3 regions of the Microbacterium terrae genome follow, and region 2 is predicted to be linked to each of the others. Evidence: predicted binding sites of a transcription regulator. Region 2 holds the regulator's gene; each other region holds the start of a gene.
What was found. The regulator LexA, encoded in region 2, represses DNA repair genes until DNA is damaged. The targets are predictions, from matches to a motif close to TCGAACANNTGTTCGA.
Positions count from the first base shown of each region.

Region 1: the regulator LexA is predicted to act here: its motif matches at 2,704-2,719, upstream of JOD63_RS05170 (HNH endonuclease signature motif containing protein).
Region 3: the regulator LexA is predicted to act here: its motif matches at 3,431-3,446, upstream of JOD63_RS14035 (HNH endonuclease signature motif containing protein).

Region 1 is NZ_JAFDSS010000001.1:1,124,367-1,129,396, reverse strand. It holds gene JOD63_RS05180 (flavin monoamine oxidase family protein) at 1-787, shown strand, start outside; gene JOD63_RS05175 (HAD family hydrolase) at 789-1,121, shown strand; gene JOD63_RS05170 (HNH endonuclease signature motif containing protein) at 1,209-2,510, opposite strand; gene JOD63_RS05165 (epimerase) at 2,911-3,999, shown strand; gene JOD63_RS05160 (TraR/DksA family transcriptional regulator) at 3,894-4,262, opposite strand; gene JOD63_RS05155 (helix-turn-helix transcriptional regulator) at 4,349-5,030, opposite strand, start outside.
Region 2 is NZ_JAFDSS010000001.1:1,843,209-1,848,238, reverse strand. It holds gene JOD63_RS08595 (methylenetetrahydrofolate reductase) at 1-434, shown strand, start outside; gene JOD63_RS08590 (hypothetical protein) at 559-2,166, opposite strand; gene lexA (transcriptional repressor LexA) at 2,214-2,894, opposite strand; gene JOD63_RS08580 (LysM peptidoglycan-binding domain-containing protein) at 3,162-3,554, shown strand; gene JOD63_RS08575 (histidinol-phosphate transaminase) at 3,606-4,700, shown strand; gene hisB (imidazoleglycerol-phosphate dehydratase HisB) at 4,697-5,030, shown strand, end outside.
Region 3 is NZ_JAFDSS010000001.1:3,070,301-3,075,330, forward strand. It holds gene JOD63_RS14025 (circularly permuted type 2 ATP-grasp protein) at 1-60, opposite strand, end outside; gene JOD63_RS14030 (transglutaminase family protein) at 57-3,332, opposite strand; gene JOD63_RS14035 (HNH endonuclease signature motif containing protein) at 3,468-4,802, shown strand.

The sequences.
Region 1 (5,030 bases), 720 kb from region 2:
CGACGACGTGATCGACGGCGACGAGGTGGTCTTCCCCGACGGGTACGACCGGCTTCCTCGGCGTCTCGCGGGCGGACTCGACGTCCGTCTCATCCACATCGTCTCGCAGGTGCGCTGGTCGCACGACGGCGTCACGGTCGTGACCGACCACGGCACCTTCACCGCGGCCGACGCCGTCGTCACGGTTCCCGTCGGCGTGTTGCAGTCCGACGACTTCGTCATCGATCCCCCAGTCCCCGAACCTGTGGCCGGTGCGCTGAGCAGGCTCACGATGAACGCTTTCGAGAAGGTGTTCCTGCGGTTCGGCACGAAGTTCTGGGACGACGGCGTCTACGCGATCCGCCAGCAGGGCGAGGAGGGGCGGTGGTGGCACTCCTGGTACGACCTCACCACCCTGCACGAGGCGCCGACGCTGCTGACGTTCGCGGCGGGCCCGGCTGCCGAGGCGACGCGAGACTGGAGCGAGGACGAGATCGTCGACTCGATCCTCGTGCAGCTGCGCCGCCTCTACGGCGACAGGGTGCAGCGCCCGACCCGGGTGCACGTGACCGACTGGCAGGACGACCCGCTCTCGCACGGTTCGTACGCCTACATGGTGCCCGGTTCATCGACCGCCGACCACGACACCCTCGCGACCCCGATCGGCGGCGTGCTCCATCTCGCCGGAGAGGCCACCTGGACCGACGATCCGGCGACCGTCACCGCCGCGATGTGCTCCGGCCATCGCGCCGCGTGCCGCATCGTGGGACGCGATCTGCCGATCGAGGGTGCGTGGGCGGGGCTCTGACGTGAGTTCGTGGCGAGCGGTCGGATTCGATCTCGACGACACGCTGTTCGATCACACCGGTGCCGCGACGGCCGCCGTGCGCGACTTCACGAAGAGCTTGGGCTTCGAAGCGACACCCGAGCGCGTGACGACGTGGTTCGAGCTTGAATCGGAGCATTTCGAGCGTTGGCGAGCCGGTCGGATCTCCTTTGCGCACCAGCGCCGACTTCGTCTCCGTGGCTACCTCCGATCTCTCGGGACGGATGCGCCGATCGCCGAGGGGGTCGCCCACCGCGGCGCCGAACCGGTGACGCTTGAGGCCGCGCTGGGTGAAGCCACGCTCGGCACGCGGTAGCGCACCAGCGAACCAGGGAGCGCGACGCTCACTGCTCGCTTTCGAGGGCCCGCTGCCGCGGCATCCCGGTCGGCTCGAGCGCCTCGATCAGAAGGGCGCTGGCTCCCGTGACGGCCGGAACATCGGCACCCGCCGCTCCGGCTCGACGACGTAACGTCGCCCATGGGGCGAGGTCCACTCGATCGCACCAGCGCCATCGACCTGCTTCACCGTCCACCCGCCATGATGTTTGACGGTGTGATGCCCCTTGCACAGGGGTGCGAGGTTATCGAGCGAGGTCTCACCGCCGTGCTCCCACGCGATCGTGTGGTCGAGTTCGCAGCGCGCCGCCGGAATGCCGCACCCGGGTGCCATACATCGATCTGCCCGCCACTTTGCGAGTCGCCTCATGGCCGGCGGCGGTGCGTACTGCGTGCGACCCACGGAGAGCACCACGCCCGTCTCCGGATGGGTGAGCACACGCATCCACCCATCCGCGCCCGCACACAGGTCACGAGCCACATCGATCGGGATGGGACCGAGCCCTTCCACCCACGCGGACGACAGGGCTCGCCGGGCACCTCCGGACGTCGAGTCGCCGATGCGCCGATCGCTCTCGATGCGATCACCTGCTTCCGCGGCGCCCGCACGGTCTGCGCCGACAGTACGCGCGACGACGCCATCGGCACGCGCGACGCCAGCAGCAGATTCTGCGCCGCCGTCCGCGCGTGTGCGTTCGCCCGCTTCTGCGTCGAGCAGCGCGAGCACAGGCACCGTGACCGAGACTGTCGCGCGGATTCCGCGCGCGCCGTCGGGATGGATCGCGGTGTCGCCTTCAACGAGCAGATCGCACAGGATGTCGGCACGAATCTGGTCGAGTGTGCGCGTCTCGGCGGGATCAGCTGCGAACACCTTCGCCATCGCCGTCAGCCGCGCACTGCTCGCCTGCGCCTCGACCGCGGGCACGAGCGCGTGGAGCCATGCCATTCCCTCCTCAGGCTGGTCGACGACGACACGCCTCCTCGTGATGGCCGACGCGAATCGCTCGGCAAGCGTTGCCTCGGACTCCGCCTCGATCAGCTTGCGAAGAGCGCGACGGAACGAGCCGAGCGGGAGCTTCTCGGCCAAGCACACAGCGACGGGCAGCAGCTCGTCGCGTAATCTCTCCTCCCGCTGTTCGAATGCATCGACGATCGCTTCCGCGTGGCGGTCCGTCATTCGGGCACCCCAGAGAGACTCGAGCGCGATGCGGTAGCGACCGACCAGTGCCTCCGCGAGGTGCAGCAGGCGGGCGGCGGTGGATTCCGTCAGCCGCAGCGCCGCAGCCAGTTCGAGCCGCACCGAGCGCTCGACGATCTCCACACATGCTCCGCCGTAGCGCGCGGCATCCGCGACCGCAGAGCGGCGCATCGCGTCGATGCGCACGAACCGCTCGGCTGCGAACACGGCCATCATGTCGGCGACTTCCGTCACAAGACTCAGGTCATCGAGTGGTTCGAAGGCTTCACCGGTGCCCCAGTCGTCGTTACCCGAATGCCGCGACTCGCTCGACGACGTCACGTCGTCGGGGAGGTCTGACGGATCGAGGAACATACGGAAAGACTAGAACATACCTCCGACACTCGGCGCTTCGCGCCGACCGAGAGAGGATCGGCTCGCGAACATCGTCTTGTCACGCACCGCATCCATCACCCGCGTCACCACAGACTGCGATGTCGGAGCGCACGGGTCAGCGCGCAGATCCGACCCGCGTCTCCGGCTCGAGGGCCGAATTTCTGAACATGTTCAGAACAAGCGTAGACTCAAGCCCATGAACACCCCAGCCCCTCCAGTGGCCGTCATCGCGGGCGCGAGCGGATTCGTCGGGCAGGCGGTCTCGGCGGCGTTCGAGTCCGACGGGTACGAGATCCGCCGTATCGGTCGCAACGCCCCGATCGGGTGGGACGACCCCGAAGCCCTCCGTCAGGCGGTCGACGGCGCCGACGTACTGCTCAACTTCGCCGGAGTCTCGGTGAATCGCCGCTACACCGACCGCAACCGCGACGAGATCCTCTCCTCTCGCATCGACACCACTCGGGCCCTGCACGACGCCGTCGCCGCTGCCGCGCGACCCCCGCGCGTGTGGATGAACGCCTCGACCGCGACGATCTACCGCCACACGACCGACCGGCCCAACACCGAGGCGACCGGAGTCGTCGGCGACGGGTTCTCGGTCGACGTCGCCACGTCGTGGGAGCGCGAGCTCTTCGCGGGCGCACTCCCGCATACCCGGCGGGTCGCGCTGCGGATGGCGATCGTGCTCGGAGACGGCCCGGCGACCAGGATGCTGTTCGCCCTCGCCCGCGTTGGCCTCGGCGGCACGCAGTTCGACGGCTGGTGCCCGCCGCACCGTCGCTACCGCGGGATCGGCACGCACCCGACCGGCGCACTCCGCGCGACCGGCCATCGGACGCACGGTCGGCAGAGGTTCAGCTGGGTGCACATCGACGACGTGGTCGGTGCGATCCGCTTCATCCGCGACGATGAACGTCTGAGCGGTGCCGTCAACATCGCCGCGCCTCATCCGACCGACAACCGCACGCTCATGCGCACCCTGCGACAGGCGGTCGGGATGCCGTTCGGACTGCCGGTGGCCCGCTGGATGCTCGAGCCGGCGATGTGGGCGCTGCGCACCGAGCCCGAGCTGGTGCTCAAGAGTCGCTGGGTGCTTCCCGGTGCTCTGGCCGATGCCGGCTACCTGTTCACCCACCCGCACCTGGAACCCGCGCTCCGCAACGTGCGCGACAGCATCCGTCAGAAGCCGCGCTGCTCCGCGCAGGCCACGCACCTCGACGCCGTCGGTCGCGCCGCCAGTCGCGCCGGCGGAATCCTCTCGCCGCAGTCCACGCACGTGCCGTAAGTGCCAGCCGCGACCCGCGCGAGCGCGGCGTCGACCGATGCCTGCTCCCCCTCGGCGTCGCTGCGCAGACCCGCCACCCGCGACCACTCGCTCGAGAGGGTCACGCCCTCGGGGTCGTGCTCGTCGTCTGCCGAATCCGCCGCCCGCTCCGCCCGCAGCTGCGCGAGCGCGTCATCGAGACCGGCGATCCGGGCGGCGAGCCGCTCGGACAGCTCCGCAAGCGCGCGAGGAACTTCCACGATCCCCGAGCGTAGGCCCGCCATCCGACACACGCACGCGAGAGCGCCGAGCACACGGCCGCCGCCACCCGGTGCGTGCGACGACCCCGGAACGTGGACGGGGCGCAGGATCAGTGCGGGATCAGCGCGGTGAGCTCCGCCCGCGACCCGATCCCGAGCTTCGTGTAGACCTTTCGCAGGTGGTACTCCACCGTCTTCGGACTGAGGAACAGAGCGGCAGCGGCTTCGCGTGTGGTCCGCCCGTCGGCGAGGAGGATGCTGACCTGCAGCTCCTGCGGAGTGAGCATCGACAGCGGATCCGCCGTCCTCGACCTCACGTGCTCTCCCGTCGCGGTCAGCTCGACCGCCGCGTGATCCGCCCACACCGTCGCGCCGAGAACAGAGAACACGTCCATCGCCGCACGCAGCTGTTCGCGTGCATCCACCCTCCGCCCGACGCGGCGCAGCCGCTCTCCGTAGGAGAGGCGTGTGCGGGCGGTCTCGAAGCGATCGGGGGTGTCGCGATGCAGCTCGAGCGCCGCGTCGAACCAGCCGTCGAAAGCGTCGTCCGCCGCCGCGATGCCGGCCGCGCGCGCGGCGCGCGCACGCGCCCACGGCTGCCCCTTCGCGTCGGCGCGCGGGACGAAGGATGCCGCGGCTGCGGCTGCTTCATCATGCCGCCCAGTCCTCATGAGGGCGTCGGCGACCTCAGGCGTGGGATCGAGGTCGACGTCGTCGAGTCCGAGCCGCTCCAGGAGCGCCAGGAGGTCGACGAAGCGCGCGAGCGCGCTCTCGGTGCGCCCGAGCGCCAGA
Region 2 (5,030 bases):
CGCGGTCGCGGCATCCGCGCGATCACATCGACGCGCTGCTCGCCAAGCAGGCGGCCGGGGCGACGCTCGCGATCACCCAGCTGTTCTTCCACGCCGACGACTACCTGAGCTTCGTCGCGAAGTGCCGTGCGGCCGGGGTGACCATCCCGATCCTCCCCGGCATCATGCCGATCACCTCGCCTGCGCGGCTGCGCCGCACCCTCGAACTCAGCGGCGAGAAGCTGCCCAGCGATCTCGCGATCGCCCTCGAGGTGGAGCCGACCGCGCACGGTCAGCGCGAGATCGGCATCGCGCACGCGGCGGCGCTCGCCCGAGCCGTCGTCGACGGCGGCGCCCCCGGGGTGCACCTCTACGCCTTCAACAACCACGACACGGTCCTCGCGGTGCTCCGCGAGGCGGGCATCCTCAGCCTCGAACAGGAGCGCACAGGGTGACCCTCACCGCCGTTCCCTTCCCGCGCGGCACGGCGGGCTGAAGGACCCGCGGCTGTGGCGCGATCGTCCCGTCGCCGAGCACCCTCGTCGCAGCCGCGCGCGCGGAGCGCGAGACGACCTGCGCCTAGCCCGTCGCGCCGCCCTTCGGGGCGCGCCCCTTCGCTGTACCGGATGCCGGGGACTCAGGGGCCTCGGCATCCGCCGTCTCTGCGGCGCCGGACTCCGTGTCAGCGGGAGCCGCAGCCGCGTGCTGGGCCGCGGTCGGCTCGAGAAGGTCATCGGGCAGCGGCAGCGTGTCGCCCGCCGTGTCGTCGCCCGGCGTCGTGACGATGACCGTCGCGTCTACGGGCTCCGCGGCGGCGACGTCGGCGTCCTCGACGATCGTCACGGCCTCGTCGGGGCGCACCTGCACGAGCTCCGTCAGCCACCAGACGACCAGCCACACGATCACGACGAGGAACACGTCGGCGAGCGACAGCGGCCGCAGCAGGATCAGCCAGAGCACCGCGAGCACGGCGAGCACGACGCGCACGAGCACGCGCTGCGCATACATCCACGCGCCGAAGCCGCCGGTGTCGAGGCCGTGGCCGCGTACCGAGCCGCGCAGGCCCGAGTTGACAGACGCGACCCCGTCGCGCGTGGCGCGAGCGCCGCGCCAGCGGCCGGAGAGCCAGCCGATGACGATGAGCAGCAGGCCGAGCACGATGAAGACGGTCGCCGTGTCGCGCATGTCGCCCGTGACCTGCTGGTAGATCGAGGCGAGGGCGGCCGACGAGACGCCGAGGTTCGGGGCGCTGAGAGCGAGCACCGATCCCGCGATCGCCAGGGCGATCGACAGCACGCCCGCCCCGACCGTGATGCCCACGCCGGTGCCCAGGAGCGCCGTCGACCGGCGACGCGCGATGAGGATGCCCGCGAGGAAGAGCACCAGGGCGATGACGGGCATCCACCAGCCGGCGGCGACGGCGAGGTTGTAGACGGTGCCGACGATGGCGAGCGCGTCGCTCTGCGCGACGACGATGGTCTTCTCGATGACCGGGATCGATGAAGCGAAGCCGATGCCGCGGTCGATGAGCCGCTCCTTGACCTCTTCGATGATGGGGGCGAGCTGGATGCCGAGTTCGCCGCCGTCGCCGATGACGACGGCCCCGTTCGCCGTTCCGCCGGCGGCCACGGCCTCGAGGGCGCGGTGGCTGGCACGCAGCGTCGTCTCCCACACATCGGCGAAGGCGTCGGACTCGACGAGCCTGGTCACAGTCGTGTCGACGAGCCCCTGCAGTCCCTGTGCCGCGGGCGCGCGGAGCAGCTCGAGCGCGTCGAGGGCGCGCGGCGGGAGGTCGAGCCCCTGCAGCCCGTCGAACAGGTCGTCGGTGACGCCCTCGAGGTCGATCGACTCGTCGATCGCGGTCGTCACCTGATCGGCGACGAGCGCCTGCACGTGCGGGTCGTCGGCGAGGGGCGCGAACGTCTCGACGAAGCGCGTCTCGTCGACGAGTTCGAGCCGGGCCCACGCCGTGACGATCGACACGGGCACGAGGATCGTCGCGATGACGATGCACAGCGCGGAGAGGAACGCCCGCCAGCGGCTGCCGGCGGCCTTGGCGCGCTGGGGCGCCGTGGGAGACGCCTCGCCCGCGGTGAGTCGGGCGTTCTCAGCCTCGAGTTCGCGGATGCGGGCCGCGAGGGCGGCATTGTCGGCGAGGGGCTGCGTAGGGGCGGCGGCATCCGTCATGGCGCCATTGTGGCGCACATCGGGCGCTCCGTGCACCGGCCCCGCGGTCAGACGGCGCGCAGGATCGCGACGACCTTGCCGAGAACGGTCGCATCGTCGCCCAGGATCGGCTCGAAAGCCGAGTTGCGGGGGAGCAGCCAGGTGTGGCCGTCGCGCTGGCGGAACGTCTTGACGGTGGCTTCGCCGTCGAGCATGGCGGCGACGATGTCGCCGTTCTCCGCGGTGGGCTGCGAGCGGACCACGACCCAGTCGCCGTCGCAGATCGCGGCGTCGATCATCGACTCGCCCGACACCTTGAGCATGAACAGGTCGCCCTTGCCGACGAGCTGACGGGGGAGGGGGAACACCTCTTCGACGTGCTGGTCGGCCGTGATGGGCACGCCGGCGGCGATGCGGCCGACGAGGGGCACCAGCGCGGCGTCGCCGACGGCGGGGGCGGTGTCGGCCGGATTCTCGACCGAGGCGCCCGGGAGGTCGATGAGCACCTCCATCGCACGGGTCTTGCCGGCGTCGCGCCGCAGGTAGCCGCTCAGCTCGAGCTGGTTGAGCTGATGGGTGACGCTCGAGAGCGACTTGAGGCCCACTGCGTCGCCGATCTCGCGCATGCTCGGCGGGTAGCCGTGCCGCGCGATCGAGCGCTGGATGACCTCGAGGATCGCCAGCTGCTTGTCGCTGAGGCTCTTGCGCCGCCGCGTCTGCGGCTTCTCACGCCCGCCGGTGTCGCTCATGTGCCGCTCCTGTCGGATGGACCGGACCTCGGCCGGCTGCACCGGTATTCGAATGTCGGAGGTCCGTGGTGTGGTTCTCGTGTCGAAACCGTATCCGATTCGGATGCCGGCATCGCGGACCCGCTCCGCGTGTCGTGTTCGATCAACCGACCTCGGTTTCGATGCTTGACACCCTACAGACTCGAAGATACATTCGGAAGAGAAGTTCGCATCGGCCACTCCCGGCCGAGCGGCCGATGCGAACCTCTCACCACCAGAGGAGGAGCCATGACCGCGATCGCCGTCACCGCACCCACGTTCCGCACCACGGCGCCGACCCTGCGCAGCCCGCGCACGCGGCTGCGCCTCACGCTGCGCGGACGCCGCGTGCTCGCACTCCTCGCCGCGCTGCCGGCGGTCATCGCCCTCAGCGCCGCGGTGATCAGCGGCGGCGCCGCGATCGCCACCCGCGACGCGGGAGCCGTCGCGGGCACGTTCACCACGGTGACCGTCGGCGTGGGCGACACGCTCTGGTCGATCGCCGAAGAGGTCGCGCCTCAGGCCGACCCCCGCGATGTCGTCGACGCGATCGTGCGTCTGAACGCCCTTGACGGGGCGACTCTTCTCGTCGGCGACCAGGTCGCCCTCCCGCTCGAGTACGCGCCCAGCGCCGAGAAGTGACGTCTGCACGGCGTCCTCGGCGACGAGCCGCATGCGACCGCTCGCTCTACGATGGGTGAGGTGACCGCCCGCCTGGAAGACCTGCCGATTCGTGACGATCTGCGCGGTATGACGCCGTACGGCGCGCCGCAGGTGCCGCTCCCGATCGCCCTCAACGTCAACGAGAACACCCACCCCGTTCCGCAGGAGGTGGCCGACGACATCGTCGACTCGATCGCGCGGGCCCTCCGTGAGGTGAACCGGTACCCCGACCGCGAGTTCACCGAACTCCGCGAGGGGTTCGCCGACTATCTGGGCCACGGGCTGACCCGTGAGCAGGTGTGGGCCGCGAACGGCTCGAACGAGGTGCTCCAGCACGTGCTGCAGGCTTTCGCCGGCCCCGGACGCACGGCCTTCGGCTTCGCGCCGACGTACTCGATGTATCCGCTGCTGGCGCGCGCCACCGGGGCGGACTGGATCGCCGGTCACCGGGCCGCCGACTACACGGTGTCGGCGCAGAGCGCTGCCGAGCAGGTCGCCGACGCGGCGCCCGATGTGGTGTTCCTCTGCGCGCCGAACAATCCGACCGGCACCCCGCTCGGCCTCGACGTGATCGAGGCCGTGTACGACGCAACCGACGGTGTCGTGGTCGTCGACGAGGCGTACTTCGAGTTCGCGCCCCGTGAGGAGCGCTCGGCGCTCACCCTGCTTGCGGGGCGCGAGCGGCTTGTCGTGTCGCGCACCATGAGCAAGGCGTTCGCGTTCGCGGGGGCGCGCGTGGGCTACCTCGCCGCCGACCCTGCCGTGATCGACGCACTCCGCCTCGTGCGCCTGCCCTACCACCTGAGCGCACTCACGCAGGCGGCGGCCTCTGCGGCGCTGCGGCACGCTCCGACGATGCTGCGCATGGTCGACGACATCGTGCAGCAGCGTGACCGCATCTCGGCGACGCTCGAAGCGCTGGGGTACACGCCGCACGACTCCTGGACCAACTTCGTGCTCTTCGGCGACGTCGACGATCCCGCGGCGACCTGGCGCGCGTTGTACGACCGAGGAGTGCTCATCCGCGATGTCGGCATCCCGCACCACCTGCGTGTGACGGCCGGCACCGAGGCGGAGTCGACGGCGTTCCTCGAGGCACTCGCGTCGATAGACTCGCAGGCATGACCGCCGCACCCCGCACCGCGTCGCTCCGGCGCGCGACGAGCGAGTCCACCGTCGAGCTCGAGCTCGACCTCGACGGCACCGGGCGCAGTCGCATCGACAGCACGGTGCCCTTCTTCGACCACATGCTCACCGCGTTCGCCAAGCACTCGCTCACCGACCTCACGGTGCGCGCGTCAGGTGACACCGACATCGATGCGCACCACACCGTCGAGGACATCTCGATCGTGCTCGGCCAGGCGATCCGCGAGGCCCTCGGCGACAAGGCCGGCATCTCGCGGTACGGCGACGCGCTGGTGCCGCTCGACGAAGCGCTCGCGCAGGCCGTCGTCG
Region 3 (5,030 bases), 1.2 Mb from region 2:
ACCCGGAAGGGGCAGCGTCGCCTGGGTGAGGCTCGTCGCGTAATCGTGGAGGACGGTCACCGCGGGGGAACCCTCCGCAGATCGAGGGTGTGCGGGTAGTCGGTGGTCGCGGCGGCACGACCGGCCTCCCGCATCGCGGCGATGTCGAGGCGGCCCGGAGTGTGACCGTGCGGGGCGAACCGGGCGGCGCGGCGCGCCTCGGCCTCGTTCGCGTTCACCGGCGGGTGGTCGTACGAGCGTCCGCCCGGATGCACCACGTGATACGTCGCCCCGCCGAGCGAGGCCTCGGCCGCGGCATCCACCACGTCGAACACCAGCGGGGCGTGCACCGGGATCGACGGATGCAGGGCAGACCACGGCTGCCAGGCACGGTAGCGCACGCCGGCGTAGTACTCGCCGAGGTGCCCGGTCGGGGTGAGAGGCACAGGTACACCCTGACACGTCACGAGGTGCCGGGCCGCATCGACGCCTCGCACCCGCACCTGGATGCGCTCGACCGACGAGTCGACGTAGCGCGCCGTGCCGCCGGCCGTCGCCTCCTCGCCGAGCACGTGCCAGGGCTCGATCGCCTGACGCAGCTCGAGCTCGACGCCGTGCCCCGACGCCCCGCCGATACGGGTCATCCCGATGCGCGGGAAGCGGAACTCGACGAACGGATCGAGCCACGTCTCCTCGAACGCGATGCCGTGTGCGCGCAGGTCGGCCACGACCTCGGCGATGTCGGCAGCGGCGCCCTGCGGCAGCAGGAAGTCCTCGTGCAGGCGCGTGCCCCACCGCACGAGCGGCGCCGTGTACGGCTTCTCCCAGAACATCGCGACAAGGCTGCGCACGAGCAGCGCCTGCACGAGGGCGAGCTCGGGATGCGGCGGCATCTCGAACCCGCGCAGCTCGAGCAGGCCGAGCCGGCCGCGGCTGGAGTCGGGGCTGTACAGCTTGTCGATGCAGAACTCGGAGCGGTGGGTGTTGCCGGTCAGGTCGGTGAGCAGATGCCGCAGCGCCCGGTCGACGAGCCACGGCAGGGCGGTGGCGTCGGGGTCGTCGGTGACGGCCGCGAGGCGGTTCACCTCCTGCAGCGCGATCTCCATCTCGTAGACCGCTTCGGGGCGACCCTCGTCGAACCGGGGCGCCTGGCTCGTCGGCCCGATGAACCGACCTGAGAAGAGATAGGAGAGAGACGGATGCCGCTGCCAGTAGGCCACGAGCGACGCGAGCAGGTCGGGTCGGCGCAGCAGCGGGGAGTCGATCGGCTGCGTGCCGCCGAGGGTGATGTGGTTGCCGCCGCCGGTGCCGGTGTGGAGGCCGTCGAGGTCGAACTTCTCGGTGCTGAGGCGGCTGTGCCGCGCGTGCTCGTAGAGCGACAGGGTGAGGTCGCGCTGATCGGCCCACGATCCGGTCGGCTGCACGTTGACCTCGATGACCCCGGGGTCGGGGGTGACGACCAGCTGCGTGAGCCGCGCGTCGGGCGGCGGGCCGTAGCCCTCGAGAACGATCGGCACGCCGACGTCGCGGGCTGCCGTCTCGATCACGGTCAGCAGGTCGGCGTACGCCTCGAGCGTGGTGGTCGGCGGGAGGAAGACGAGCACGTGGCCGCCGCGCGCCTCGATCGCGAGCGCGGTGCGGGGCGCGTCCGCCGGGTCGACCACCGAGACGGAGGGGATGCCGGGGGCCAGTGTCGGCCCGGCTTCGACGTACGACGGCTCGCCCTGCTGCTCGGGGTCGGTCCACGAGACCGAGTCGAGCGGCAGCCGCAGCCCCACGGCGCTCGAGCCGGGGGTGAGCACCAGCCGCCCGCGGCGGAAGCGCCAGGCGGGGCTCGTCCAGGCGTGGTCGGTCGTGATCGGCAGCACCCATCCGGTGGGCTCGGCGACGGATGCGTCGAGCTCGGCGAGCGCCGCCTCGTCGAGGCCGTCGTCGTCGGGGGCCGGGCCGGCCGGCTTGCGCACCTCGGCGGCGAGCACCGCAAGCGGGTCTTCGAACGCCGGGATCAGCTGCTCGGGCGGGAGGCCCAGCACCTCGGTGATGCGGCGCGCGAGCGCCGCGGCGCGGGCCGCGGCATCCGGATGCTCTTCACCCGTCCACGGATCGGCGAACAGCTGCGGATCGTGCCAGAGCGGCACGCCGTCGGTGCGCCACTGCAGCGCGATGTTCCAGCGCGGCAGCGGCTCGCCGGGGTACCACTTGCCGTCGCCCCGGTGCACGGCTCCGCCCTGTGCGTACGCGGCACGGAGTCGCTCGGCGAGGCCGGTGGCGAGCTCGCGCTTGTGGGTGCCGTCGGCGGCGGTGTTCCACTCCGCGGCGGTGGCGTCGTCGAGCGCCACGAACGTCGGCTCGCCGCCCATCGTGAGGCGCACGTCGCCCGCGCGCAGGCGCTCGTCGACGGCTTCACCGAGCGCGTCGATGCGCTCCCACTGCTGCCCGGTGTACGGCTTGGTGGTGCGCGGGTCCTCGTGCACCCGGCGCACCTCGTTGCGGAAGTGGAACTGCACCTCGACCGGCGCCGTCGCCCCCTCGATCGGCGCGGCGGTGCTCGGATGCGGGGTGGCCGACAGCGGGATGTGCCCCTCGCCCGCGAACAGGGCGCTGGTGGCGTCGAGCCCGACCCAGCCCGCGCCGGGGATGAACACCTCGGCCCAGGCGTGCAGGTCGGTGAAGTCGGCTGTCGGACCGCTCGGCCCGTCGAGCGACGCCTGGTCTGCGGCCAGCTGCACGAGGTAGCCCGACACGAAGCGGGCAGCGAGCCCGTGCGCCCGCAGGAGCGCGACGAGCAGCCAGGCCGAGTCACGGCACGAGCCGATCGCACGGCTCAGCGTCTCGTCGGGCGACTGCACGCCCGGCTCCATGCGCACGTCGTACGCGACGGCGTCGTGCACCGACCGGTTGAGCGCCGAGAGGAACTGCACGGTCGGCACACCCTCCACCGGGAGCGGCGGCTGCGCCAGCATCCACGCCTTCGCCTCTGCGCTGTCGTCGACGGGCGCCATGTAGGGGGCGAGGTCGGCCTCGAGCTCGGGCGCGTAGGCGAACGGGAACCGCTCGGCGTACTCCTCGATGAAGAAGTCGAACGGGTTGATCACCATCATGTCGGCGACGAGGCCGACGGTGATCTCGAGGCGGCTCACCTTCTCGGGGAAGACGATGCGCGCCACCCAGTTGCCGAACGGATCCTGCTGCCAGTTGATGAAGTGGTTCTTCGGGCTGATCGCGAGCGAGTACGCCTCGATCGGCGTGCGCGAGTGCGGTGCGGGACGCAGGCGCACGAGATGCGGATGCACCGTCACCGGCTCGGCGAAGTCATAGCCGGTGTAATGCTCGAGCGCCACCTTGATCGACATGGGTCCAGGGTGGCGCATATCTGTTGCCGGGTGGTTACGTGTGACCGCACGGAACCGGATGCCGCTGGGCTCTGCGCGGTCGCCCGCCCGTAGATGACTCGAACAAATGTCCGAGCCTCATGCCATGATGGATCCATGGAAATAGAACCTGCAGACGACGCGACGGGTGACGTGCGTGCGGCCGAGAACGCGGCGCTCGTGCACCTGGCCGACTCGCTCGCCGCGTTGCAGTCGATGATCGCGACGCTGCAGGCGCAGGAGAACGTCATTCTCGTCGCTGCCCGCGACATCGCCGACCTGCAGTCGAAGCGGCTTCCGGCAGACTTCCGCAACCGCGAGATGCCGCTGCGCAACACCACCGCCGAGCTGGCAGCGGCGCTGCGGGTGAGCGACCGCGTCGTTCAGGCGCGCATGGCCGATGCCTGGACCATGGTGGCCCGCTTCCCCGCCACCCACACCGCCCTCGCCGAAGGACGCATCACCCGCACGCACGCGTCGGTGATCGTCGACGCGGGTGCGGCGATCGTCGACGACGACGCGCGTGGCAGGTATGAGCACACTGCCCTCGATCGCGCGCAGGGAGAGACTCCTGGCCGACTGCGCCCGATCGCGCGCAGCCTCGCCGCGCGCGCCGAGCCGACGTCGGCCGCCGAGCGGCATCGCCGCGCCCGTGGTCGCCGTGGCGTGTTCGTGCGCGACGTCGAAGACGGCATGGCCGAGGTGCTCGCGGTGGTGCCGTCGGTGATCGGGCACGGCATCCACGACAGACTCACCCAGATGGCGCACGAAGTGCGACAGGCGTCATCGCACGACGACGCTGCGACGCTCGAACTGTTCGACGACGACGGCACGCCGGCCGAGCGCGACGCGCGCACGATGGACCACCTGCGCGCCGACATCCTCGCCGACCTCGCGCTCGCGGGTGGTCCGCTCGCGGCCGGCGACGGGCTCGACGCGATCCGCGCGCGCGTGCAGGTGACGCTTCCGGTGCTGGCGCTCGCGGGGGTGCGCGACGACGGCGCAGAGCTCGCCGGGGCCGGCCCCATCGACGCCGAGACCGCCCGGCGCCTCGCCGGCGGGGCCACGAGCTGGACGCGGGTGATGACACATCCGGTCACCGGAGCCGTACTCGCTGTCGACGGGTATCGCCCGACTGCAGATCTGCAGCGCGCGCTGCGCGTGCGCGACGAGCACTGCCGCTTTCCGGGGTGCCGCCAGCCGGTGTGGCGCTGCGATATCGACCACAGCCACGACGCAGCGCTCGGCGGCGAGACCCGCGTCGACAATCTGGCCCACGTCTGTCGTCGGCATCACGTGCTGAAGCACTCGCAGCAGTGGAGGGTGCGCCATCTCGGAGGCGGATCGCTCGAATGGACCACGCCGGCCGGGCGCACCTACGTCGACGTGCCTTCGCCGACGCTGCGCTTCCTCCCGACCGATGTCCCCGACGGTGATCCGCCGCCGTATTGAGGTGCACACGACCCGCCCCTCGATGGCGGCGATCGATGACGGCAATCGACGACGGCAATCGACGACGGCGGAGCCCGGGAGTGGCCTGCTCCGCGGGGTCTCCACCGTCGTCCGTGCTCAGAGGGCGCTCGCGCACTGCCTCCGGTTCGCCCCGGCCCCGGGCAGTTCTCGGGCTTCGAGCTTTGCCACGCCGGGTCGACCTGTGTGGACCGGCCCGGTCATGCGTCG